2 regions of the Streptomyces sp. CNT372 genome follow, and region 2 is predicted to be linked to the other one. Evidence: riboswitches for the same ligand, from Rfam matches in the RefSeq annotation. Region 2 holds a riboswitch; the other holds the start of a gene.

Region 1 (5,235 bases), on a different contig from region 2:
TCCACCTTCATGAAGATCGGCACCATCGTGCTGCTCGCGGTGGGCGTGATCGTCGCGACGCCGGTGCTCAAGATGCCGTCGATCACGGACTTCGCGAGCAACGGGCAGGGGCCGGTCTTCTCCGGGTCGCTGTTCCCGTTCGTCTTCATCACCATCGCCTGCGGCGCGCTCTCCGGCTTCCACTCCCTGGTCTCCTCGGGCACCACCCCGAAGATGATCCAGAAGGAGACCCAGGTCCGGATGATCGGCTACGGCGCGATGCTGACCGAGTCCTTCGTCGCCATCATGGCCATGATCTGCGCGAGCATCCTCGACCCGGGGCTCTACTTCGCGATCAACTCCCCCGCCGGGGTCATCGGCACGACCGTGGACTCCGCCTCCCAGGCCGTCGCCAACTTCGGCTTCACCGTCTCACCGGATCTGCTGGCGCAGGCCGCCAAGGACGTCGAGGAGGCGAGCCTGCTCTCCCGCACGGGTGGCGCGCCGACCTTCGCGCTCGGTATGTCGGAGATCTTCGCCGCGGTGATCGGCGGCGCGGGCATGAAGGCGTTCTGGTACCACTTCGCGATCATGTTCGAGGCCCTGTTCATCCTGACCACGGTCGACGCGGGCACCCGGGTGGGCCGGTTCATGCTCCAGGACATGCTGGGCAACGTCTACAAGCCGATGAAGCAGGTGAGCTGGAAGCCCGGCGTCTGGTTCGCCAGCGCGGTGGTGGTCGGCGGCTGGGGCTACTTCCTCTGGGTCGGCGTGCACGACCCGCTCGGCGGCATCAACCAGCTCTTCCCGCTGTTCGGCATCGCCAACCAGCTGCTGGCGGCGGTCGCCCTCGCGGTCTGCACCACCCTGCTGGTCAAGTCCGGCCGCCTGAAGTGGGCGTGGGTGACGGCGGTGCCGCTCGCCTGGGACGTGACGGTCACCCTCACCGCGAGCTGGCAGAAGATCTTCTCCAGCGACCCGAAGGTGGGCTTCTTCGCCCAGCGCGACAAGTACCAGGCCGGCATCGAGTCGGGCGAGGTCCTCGCCCCGGCGAAGTCGATGGACGACATGCACACCATCGTCACCAACTCCACCGTGGACGGGGTGCTCTGCGCGCTGTTCGCCGTGCTCATCGTGATCGTGCTGGCCGACGCGGGCCGGGTCTGCTGGAAGGCCATCAGCGACCCGGACGGCGTGCGCCTCGCCGAGACCCCGTACGTCAAGTCGAAGATCGTCGCACCCGACGGGCTGTTCCCGACCGCGCGGGAGAAGGCCGAACTCGCCGCGGTGGGCGCGGGCGTGCCGGCCCCCGCGGCCTCCTCGGAGAACGAGACCACCGGAAGCGGCCGGCCGTGACGGCCGCGGCGGGCACGAGCACGGACACCCGGGGCCGGCTGCGGCGCGCGGTGGCCTGGATCCGCTGGTACGTGCGCGAGGTGTCGGGCGAGACGGTCTACGACCGCTACGTCGCCCACACCCGCTCCCACGACCCCGCGGCCCCCGTGATGTCCCGCCGCGCCTTCGAACGCGCCCGCATGGACGAACGGGAGGCGGACCCCCGCAACGGCTTCCGCTGCTGCTGACCCCCGCCCCGCCCGCACACCACGAAGGGCCGCCGCTCCACGAGGAGCGGCGGCCCTTCGCCGTCGGATCAGTGCACCCAGTCCTTGAGCTGCTCGGTGGCCAGGGTGATGTCCACCGGCGCGGGCAGTTCGAGGTCCTTGCCGAACGGCACCGTGCGGGCGTTCTCGTACCGCACGCCGTCGGGGCGGCTGTACACCGTGACCTCGCAGCTGTCCCGGTCGATCAGCAGGAAGAGCGGGATGCCGGTCCGGGCATAGGCACGGGGCTTCTCCACCCGGACGCGTCCGTCGGTGTCCGCATCGTACGAGGTGACCTCGACGACCATCAGCACCTGGTCCGGGTCCGCCCACTCGCCCTGCCCGACGAAGGCTCCGCTCGGCGCCAGGGAGCCGTCCGGGCGGGCCCTGCCCTTGCGGTACTCCTGCATCTTGAGCCCCTGGTCGGGGTAGAGCCAGAGCTCCGGCCGCGCCTGCATGCAGATACGCGTCAGCCACTCGATGATGCGCCCGTGGTCCCCGTCCGGCACTGCTTTGCTCCTGAGCTTTCCGTCGATGAGTTCCAGGCGCACGCCCTCGGTCGTGCGGGCCAGTATCCGGAAGGCCTCGTCGAATTCGTCGGAGTCCAGGTGCGGGCGGTCGGTGGTCACGGTCGTGGACCCTCCCTTCAAGGACCACGATAGCGGCGCCGGGTACCGTCCGCGGGGCCGTCCGCAGGGTCGTCCGCGGGGCGGGCGGGCCGTTCGCTTCCCGTCACTTGCGACACGGAGACACAACATGTGGGGGGTGAGTCATCGAGCCGCCCCCACATGTATGCTCGTCTCGCTGTCGACGCAGGGGAATCCGGTGCGAATCCGGGACTGTCCCGCAACGGTGAGCGGTGTGCTGCGCGCTGCCCGCGAGTCCGAGGACCTGCCGACCGCCGCCCGGTCGACCGACCCGGGCGCCAGACGTCCGGGCCTCGCGGTTGGGCCGGTGGACGCCGTGCACGCCGGTGCCCGTTTCCGTGGGCCCGTGCGCGCGGCCGCCCCCTCCCGCCGGCCCCGAGCCGAGCGAGGGAGAGCACCACTGTGACCATCGCGCCCGCCGATCCGGTTTCAGCCGTCCAGCAAGACGGCCCCGGTACCGCACTGCTGCGGACCCTGACCGAACTGACGGCCGACCTGCCCGACACCGACCCCGGCCGGGTCGCCGCCGCCGCGCTGCGCGGCCGGCACGCCGGGTCGGACGAGGCGGAGTTGCGCTCCCTCGCCACCGACGCGGCCGCCGGGCTGATCTCCGAGGACCCGGCGTACTCCCGGCTCGCGGCCCGTCTGCTCACGATCACCATCGCGGAAGAGGCAGCGGGCGAGGGCGCCGTGTCGTTCTCCGCCTCCGTCGCCGTGGGCCACCGCGAGGGCCTGATCGCCGACCGGACCGCCGCGTTCACCACCACGCACGCCACCCGGCTCGACGCGCTGATCGACACCGGGGCCGACGACCGCTTCGGCTACTTCGGTCTGCGCACCCTCTACAGCCGCTACCTGCTGCGCCACCCGATCACCCGGAACGTGATCGAGACCCCCCAGCACTTCATGCTCCGCGTCGCCGCCGGCCTCGCCGAGGACGAGTCGGTGCGGGCCCTGGAGGAAGTGGCCGCGCTCTACCGCCTGATGAGCCGGCTCGACTACCTCCCCTCCTCCCCCACCCTCTTCAACTCCGGCACCCGGCACCCGCAGATGTCCTCCTGCTATCTGCTGGACTCCCCGCTGGACGAGCTGGACTCCATCTACGACCGCTACCACCAGGTCGCACGGCTGTCGAAGCACGCGGGCGGCATCGGTCTGTCGTACTCCCGCATCCGCGCCCGCGGTTCGCTCATCCGCGGCACCAACGGCCACTCCAACGGCATCGTCCCCTTCCTGAAGACCCTGGACGCCTCGGTCGCCGCCGTGAACCAGGGCGGCCGGCGCAAGGGCGCGGCCGCGATCTACCTGGAGACATGGCACGCGGACATCGAGGAGTTCCTGGAGCTCCGCGACAACACCGGCGAGGACGCCCGCCGCACCCACAACCTCAACCTCGCGCACTGGATCCCGGACGAGTTCATGCGCCGGGTCGAGGCGGACGCCGACTGGTCGCTGTTCTCCCCCGCCGACACGCCCGAACTGGTCGACCTCTGGGGCGCGGAGTTCGACGCCGCCTACCGCAGGGCCGAGGCGGCCGGACTGGCCCGCAAGACCCTCCCCGCCCGGGAGCTGTACGGCCGCATGATGCGCACCCTCGCGCAGACAGGCAACGGCTGGATGACCTTCAAGGACGCCTCCAACCGCACCGCCAACCAGACCGCCGAGCCCGGCCGCGTCGTCCACTCCTCGAACCTCTGCACGGAGATCCTGGAGGTCACCGACGACGGTGAGACCGCCGTGTGCAACCTCGGTTCGGTGAACCTGGGCGCGTTCGTGGACACCGCCACCGGCGACATCGACTGGGAGCGGCTGGACGAGACCGTGCGCACCGCGGTCACCTTCCTGGACCGCGTGGTGGACATCAACTTCTACCCGACCGAGCAGGCGGGGCGCTCCAACTCCCGCTGGCGCCCGGTGGGTCTGGGCGCCATGGGCCTCCAGGACGTCTTCTTCAAGCTGCGCCTGCCCTTCGACTCGCCCGAGGCGAAGGCCCTCTCCACGAAGATCGCCGAGCGGATCATGCTCGCCGCGTACGAGGCGTCCTGCGACCTCGCCGAGCGCAACGGCGCGCTGCCCGCCTGGGCCGAGACCCGCACCGCCCGCGGTGTGCTGCACCCGGACCACTACGACGCGGAGCTGACCTGGCCCGAGCGCTGGGCCGCCCTGCGCACCCGGGTCGCGGCGACCGGCATGCGCAACTCGCTGCTGCTGGCCATCGCGCCGACCGCGACGATCGCCTCCATCGCCGGCGTCTACGAGTGCATCGAGCCCCAGGTCTCCAACCTGTTCAAGCGCGAGACCCTCTCCGGCGAGTTCCTCCAGGTCAACTCCTACCTGGTGCAGGACCTGAAGAAGCTCGGCGTGTGGGACGCGCAGACCCGCGAGGCGCTGCGCGACTCCAACGGCTCGGTCCAGGGCTTCACCTGGGTCCCGGAGGACGTCCGCGCGCTGTACCGCACGGCGTGGGAGATCCCGCAGCGCGGTCTGATCGACATGGCGGCCGCCCGCACGCCGTTCCTCGACCAGAGCCAGTCGCTCAACCTGTTCCTGGAGACGCCGACCATCGGGAAGCTCTCCTCGATGTACGCGTACGCCTGGAAGCAGGGCCTGAAGACGACGTACTACCTGCGCTCCCGTCCGGCCACCCGGATCGCCCGCGCCGCGTCCGGCGCCCCGGCGGCCGCCCCGATCCCGGTGCCCGTGCAGGCGACCCCGGAGGACGCCGTGGCCTGCTCCCTGGAGAACCCCGAGTCCTGCGAGGCGTGCCAGTAGGCACCCGACCGCCCCTCCTCCCCCGGGGGTGTCCGGCCCCGAACCGCCGGACACCCCCCTCCCGCACCACCCCACCCGGAAGGACGGCGCGCACGCGCCGGTACGCCATGACTGACCAGCAGAACCTGCTCGACCCCGGATTCGAGCTGACCCTCCGCCCGATGCGCTACCCCGACTTCTACGAGCGCTACCGGGACGCGATCAAGAACACCTGGACCGTGGAGGAGGTCGACCTC
Region 2 (5,235 bases):
GGCCGTGGACAGCGGTGCCGGTGTGCTCTTCGTCGTCAAGAACTACACGGGCGACGTGCTCAACTTCCGCATGGCGGCCGAGCTCGCGGAGGACGAGGGGGTGCGGCTCGCCACCGTGCTCGTCAACGACGACGTCGCCGTGACGGACAGCCTCTACACCGCCGGGCGGCGCGGCACCGGGGCGACGCTCTTCGTGGAGAAGATCGCGGGCGCGCTGGCGGAGGAGGGAGCGCCGCTGGAGCGGGTCGAGGCGGTGGCTCGACGGGTGAACGAGCGGTCGCGGAGCTTCGGCGTCGCGCTCAGCGCGTGCAGCACGCCCGCCAAGGGCGGCCCGACCTTCGACCTGCCGCCCGGCGAACTGGAGCTGGGCATCGGCATCCACGGCGAACCCGGCCGGGAGCGGCGGCCGATGATGACCTCGGGTGAGATCGCGGACGTCGCCGTCGGGGCCGTCCTCGACGACCTGCGCCCCGACGCGCCGGTCATCGCCCTGGTCAACGGGATGGGCGCCACCCCCCTGCTGGAGCTGTACGGCTTCAACGCGGAGGTGCAGCGGGTGCTCGCCGAACGCGGTGTGCCCGTGGTCCGCACCCTCGTCGGCAACTACGTGACCTCGCTCGACATGGCGGGCTGCTCGGTGACGCTGTGCGAGGCGGACGAGGAACTGGTCCGGCTGTGGGACGCGCCCGTCGCCACGCCCGGGCTGCGGTGGGGCCGCTGACCGGCCCGCCGACGCCGGGCCGCCGCGAGGGCAGCCGTTCACCCATGAGTCCATGAGTCCATGAGCCAGTGGAGCCAGTGGAGCCCGTCAAGTCAGTGGAGTCAGTGGATCAATGAATCAACAGGAACAGGGAGTCACCGTGCTCGACACCGCGTTCTTCCGGCGCTGGCTGACCCTCGCCGCGGCGGCCGTGGACCGGGAGGCGGACCGTCTGACCGAGCTGGACTCGGCGATCGGCGACGCCGACCACGGCAGCAACCTCAAACGGGGCTTCGCCGCCGTGACAGCCGAGCTGGACAAGGAGCCGCCGGCCACCCCGGGGGCGGTCCTCGCACTCGCCGGGCGGCAGCTCATCTCCTCCGTCGGCGGCGCCTCCGGACCGCTGTACGGGACGCTGCTGCGCCGCACCGGCAAGACCCTCGGCGAGGCCGCGGAGATCACGCCCGGCGAACTGGCCGAGGCCCTGCGCACGGGTGTCGCGGCGGTGGCGCAGCTGGGCGGCGCGGCGGCGGGCGACAAGACGATGCTGGACGCCCTGGGGCCGGCGGTCGACGCGCTCACGGACTCCGTGGACTCCTTCGCAGCGGCGGCGACCGCGGCGCAGGAGGGCGCCGTGGCGACCGTGCCGCTCCAGGCACGCAAGGGCCGGGCGAGCTACCTAGGTGAACGCAGCATCGGCCACCAGGACCCGGGCGCGACCTCCTCCGCGCTGCTGATCGCGGCCCTGGCCCGCGCCGCCGAGCAGCCGACCGGGCCCGACGCCGAGGGGGACGCGTCGTGAGCAGCCCCGGCGACCGGCCCGGACCCGGCAGCACCCCCGCCGACCGGTCCCGGCCGGACTCCGCCCCCGGCGACAGGCCCGGACCGGACGCCGTCCCCGCCCCCGTCGGCATCGTGCTCGTCTCCCACAGCGCCGCCGTCGCCGCGTCCGTCGCCGAACTGGCCCGCGGGCTGGCCGGGGGCGGGGACACCGCTCCCGTCGCGGCCGCCGGCGGCGCCCCGGACGGCGGCCTCGGCACCAGCGCCGAGCTGATCGCGGACGCGGCCCGGAGCGTGGACCGGGGCGCGGGCGTGGCGGTCTTCGTCGACCTGGGCAGCGCGGTGCTGACGGTCAAGGCCCTCCTCGCGGAAGGAGACGAACTGCCCGAGGGGACACGGCTGGTGGACGCGCCTTTCGTGGAGGGCGCGGTCGCCGCCGTCGTGACGGCGTCGGCGGGCGGCGACGCGGACGCGGTGGCCGCCGCGGCCGGGGAGGCGTACGCGTACCGCAAGGAGTGACCGAGGCCCGGGCGGGGCCACGGCCCGAGGGGGCGTCCGGCCCACCGGTCCGTGACGTGGGACGCACCCGTGCGCGGGTTGTGAGGGCGCAGGCCGGAGGACTAATGTCGCGCTGCCTTGGTGTTCGGGAAACCGGTGCGGTACCGGTGCGGCCCTCGCCACTGTGATCGGGATGTCCGGCCCCACCCCCGTGCGGGGAGCCACTGGGACACCGCGGGAGACCGCGGTTCCTGGGAAGGCGGGGTCGGGCGGCTTCGGCGTGTCCGGAAGGCGACTTCCGGCCCTCTCCCGTCAGCCAGGAGACCGGCCAGGGTGCGTTGTCCATCCACGAGGTGCTGGAGAGGGTCTCCCGATCATGCATATAGCCGAGGGGTATCTGCCCCCCTTGCACGCGGTCGCGTGGGGTGCCGCGTCCGCCCCGTTCGTCGTCCACGGCGTCCGCGCGCTGACCCGCGAGGTCAAGGCGCATCCCGAGTCGACGCTTCTGCTCGGTGCGTCCGGTGCGTTCACGTTCGTCCTGTCCGCTCTGAAGATCCCCTCGGTGACGGGCAGTTGCTCCCATCCGACCGGTACCGGACTCGGTGCCATCCTGTTCCGGCCGCCGGTGATGGCGGTCCTGGGCACCATCACCCTGCTGTTCCAGGCGCTGCTGCTCGCGCACGGCGGCCTGACCACCCTCGGCGCGAACATCTTCTCCATGGCGATCATCGGGCCATGGGCCGGCTACGCCGTCTTCCGGCTGCTGCGCCGGTACGACGCGCCGCTGATGGTCGCCGTCTTCTTCGCCGCGTTCGTCGCCGACCTGTCGACGTACTGCGTGACCAGCGTCCAGCTCGCGCTGGCCTTCCCGGACCCGGGCAGCGGTATCGCCGGGTCGCTGGCGAAGTTCGGGGGCATCTTCGCCGTGACGCAGATCCCGCTGGCCGTCAGCGAGGGGCTGCTGACCGTGCTGGTGATGCGTCTGCTGGTGAAGTCCAGCAAGGGTGAACTGACTCGTCTCGGCGTGCTGGTGAGCAGCGTGGGCGGGTCGAGGAAGAAGGAGGCCGTGGTCCGATGAGCCGCAACGCGAAGATCAACTTCCTGCTCGTCCTGGTCGTGGTCGTCCTGGCCGTGCTGCCGCTGGCCTTCGGGCTCGGCGACCACAGGGAGGAGCCGTTCGCAGGGGCGGACGCGGAGGCCGAGACGGCGATCACCGAGATCGCGCCCGACTACGAGCCCTGGTTCTCGCCCCTGTACGAACCGCCGTCGGGCGAGGTGGAGTCGGCCCTGTTCGCGCTCCAGGCCGCGATCGGCGCCGGGGTCGTGGCGTACTACTTCGGCGTGCACCGGGGCCGCCGCCAGGGCGCGGCGCGCGCGGCGGCGGACGCCCCGGAGCCGTCGGAGCCCGAAGCCGCCGAGTCCGGCTCAAAGGCGTCCGGGTCCGGGGGGCCCGGGTCGGGGGAGCCCGGGTCCGCGGCGGGTGCCGGGACCACGGCCGGGTCCGCCTGACCGCCGGTGCTGCCGATCGACGCGGCGGCGCACAGCAGTCGCTGGCGCCGCCGTCACCCCGGCGAGAAGGCCGTGCTGGGGCTGGGCCTGACGGTGACGGCCGTGTGCCTGCCGCCCTGGCCCGGCGCCGTGCTCGTCGCCGCCGCGACCCTCGCCGTGCTGCTGGGCCCGGCGGGTGTCGCGGGCAGGCAGCTCTGGCGGGCCTTCCGGATTCCCCTCGGTTTCTGCGTCACGGGCGCGATTCCGCTGCTGTTCGCCGTCGGCGGGCCCGGCGGGCCGGTCTCCCTGGCGCCCGACGGGCCCCTCCAGGCGGGCCAGTTGCTGCTGCGCACCTGTGCCGCCTCCCTGGGGGTGCTGCTGTTCGCGTTCACCACCCCGGTGTCGGACGTGCTGCCGCGGCTGGTGCGCGCCGGGGTGCCCGCGGCCGTGGTGGACGTGGCCCTGGTGATGTACCGCATCACCTTCCTGCTGCTCGACTCGGTGAGCCGGGTCCGCCAGGCGCAGGCCGCGCGGCTCGGGCACACCGGCCGGGCGGCCGCCTGGCGTTCCCTCGCCGGGCTCGGCGCGACCGCGTTCGTACGGGCCTTCGACCGCGCCTCCCGGCTCCAGTCCGGTCTCGCAGGGCGCGGCTACGACGGGACACTGCGGGTCCTGGTGCCGCAGGCGGAGGTCTCGCGGCCGTTCCTCGGCAAGGTGGCCGCGCTGCTGGCCGGAATCGTCCTGGCCACCCTCCTGCTCGAAAGGTTCGTCCTGTGACCGTCGTCCGCCTGTCCGGTGCCCGCTACGCCTACGAGGACGGCCCCGTCGTGCTGGACGGGGTGGACCTGGCACTCGCCGAGGGCCGGGCCACGGCACTCCTCGGCCGCAACGGCAGCGGCAAGACCACCCTGCTGCGGCTGCTCAGCGGCGGCCTGCGCCCGGACGCGGGGCGGCTGCTGCTGGCGGACGAGCCGGTCTCCTACGACCGGGCCGGGCTGACCCGGCTGCGCACCACCGTGCAGCTCGTCGTGCAGGACCCGGACGACCAGTTGTTCGCGGCCTCCGTCGAACAGGACGTCTCCTTCGGTCCGATGAACCTCCGGCTGCCCGAGGAGGAGGTCCGGGCCCGCGTCGACGAGGCGCTCGCCGCGCTGGACATCACGGCGCTGCGGGACCGTCCGACCCATCTGCTCTCGTACGGGCAGCGCAAGCGGGCGGCGATCGCGGGAGCCGTGGCGATGCGCCCGCGGGTGCTGATCCTGGACGAGCCCACGGCGGGTCTCGACCCGCACGGCCAGGAGCGGCTGCTCGATGCGCTGGCGCGGCTCCGGGAGACCGGGACGACGGTGGTGATGGCCACGCACGATGTGGACCTGGCGCTGCGCTGGGCGGACGACGCGGCGGTCCTGGCCCCGGACGGGCTGCGGACCGGGCCGGTGGCCGAACTCCTCACCGACCGGGCCCTGCTCGACGCGGCCCGGTTGCGCAGCCCGTGGGGCACGGCGGTCGGGGCGTTGCTGCGGGCGCACGGCCTGCTGGGCGCGGGCGACCCGGTGCCGCTCACGGCGGAGGACCTGGCCGTGCTGCACCCGGACCCGTCCCCGGGCCGCTCGGGGTAGCAGGCCGATGGGCCCCGGACCGGCTCCCCTCCCCGCCGGGGCGGGTTCCCGGCACCGCCGACGTGCCGGGAACCCACCCCGGACCCGGCACGACCCGCCGCGCGTGCCCATCGGCCCCCCTGAAGTGGCAGTCGCCCCCGGCCGCTCCTA

The links. A riboswitch is a leader RNA that binds a small molecule or an ion and turns the genes downstream of it on or off. The one in region 2 is predicted to bind cobalamin.
Region 1: another riboswitch for cobalamin. It lies ahead of C593_RS0101590 (ribonucleoside-diphosphate reductase subunit alpha); the one in region 2 lies ahead of C593_RS0121480 (energy-coupling factor ABC transporter permease).

The regions. Positions count from the first base shown of each region.
Region 1 is NZ_KB897776.1:375,373-380,607, forward strand. Features, by position in the region: gene C593_RS0101575 (carbon starvation CstA family protein) at 1-1,335, shown strand, start outside; gene C593_RS0101580 (YbdD/YjiX family protein) at 1,332-1,562, shown strand; gene C593_RS0101585 (Uma2 family endonuclease) at 1,631-2,209, opposite strand; cobalamin riboswitch at 2,372-2,493, shown strand; gene C593_RS0101590 (ribonucleoside-diphosphate reductase subunit alpha) at 2,630-4,999, shown strand; gene C593_RS0101595 (ribonucleotide-diphosphate reductase subunit beta) at 5,107-5,235, shown strand, end outside.
Region 2 is NZ_KB897786.1:1,217-6,451, forward strand. Features, by position in the region: gene dhaK (dihydroxyacetone kinase subunit DhaK) at 1-721, shown strand, start outside; gene dhaL (dihydroxyacetone kinase subunit DhaL) at 861-1,502, shown strand; gene C593_RS0121475 (PTS sugar transporter subunit IIA domain-containing protein) at 1,613-1,999, shown strand; cobalamin riboswitch at 2,101-2,325, shown strand; gene C593_RS0121480 (energy-coupling factor ABC transporter permease) at 2,355-3,056, shown strand; gene C593_RS0121485 (energy-coupling factor ABC transporter substrate-binding protein) at 3,053-3,487, shown strand; gene cbiQ (cobalt ECF transporter T component CbiQ) at 3,494-4,243, shown strand; gene C593_RS30155 (ATP-binding cassette domain-containing protein) at 4,240-5,085, shown strand.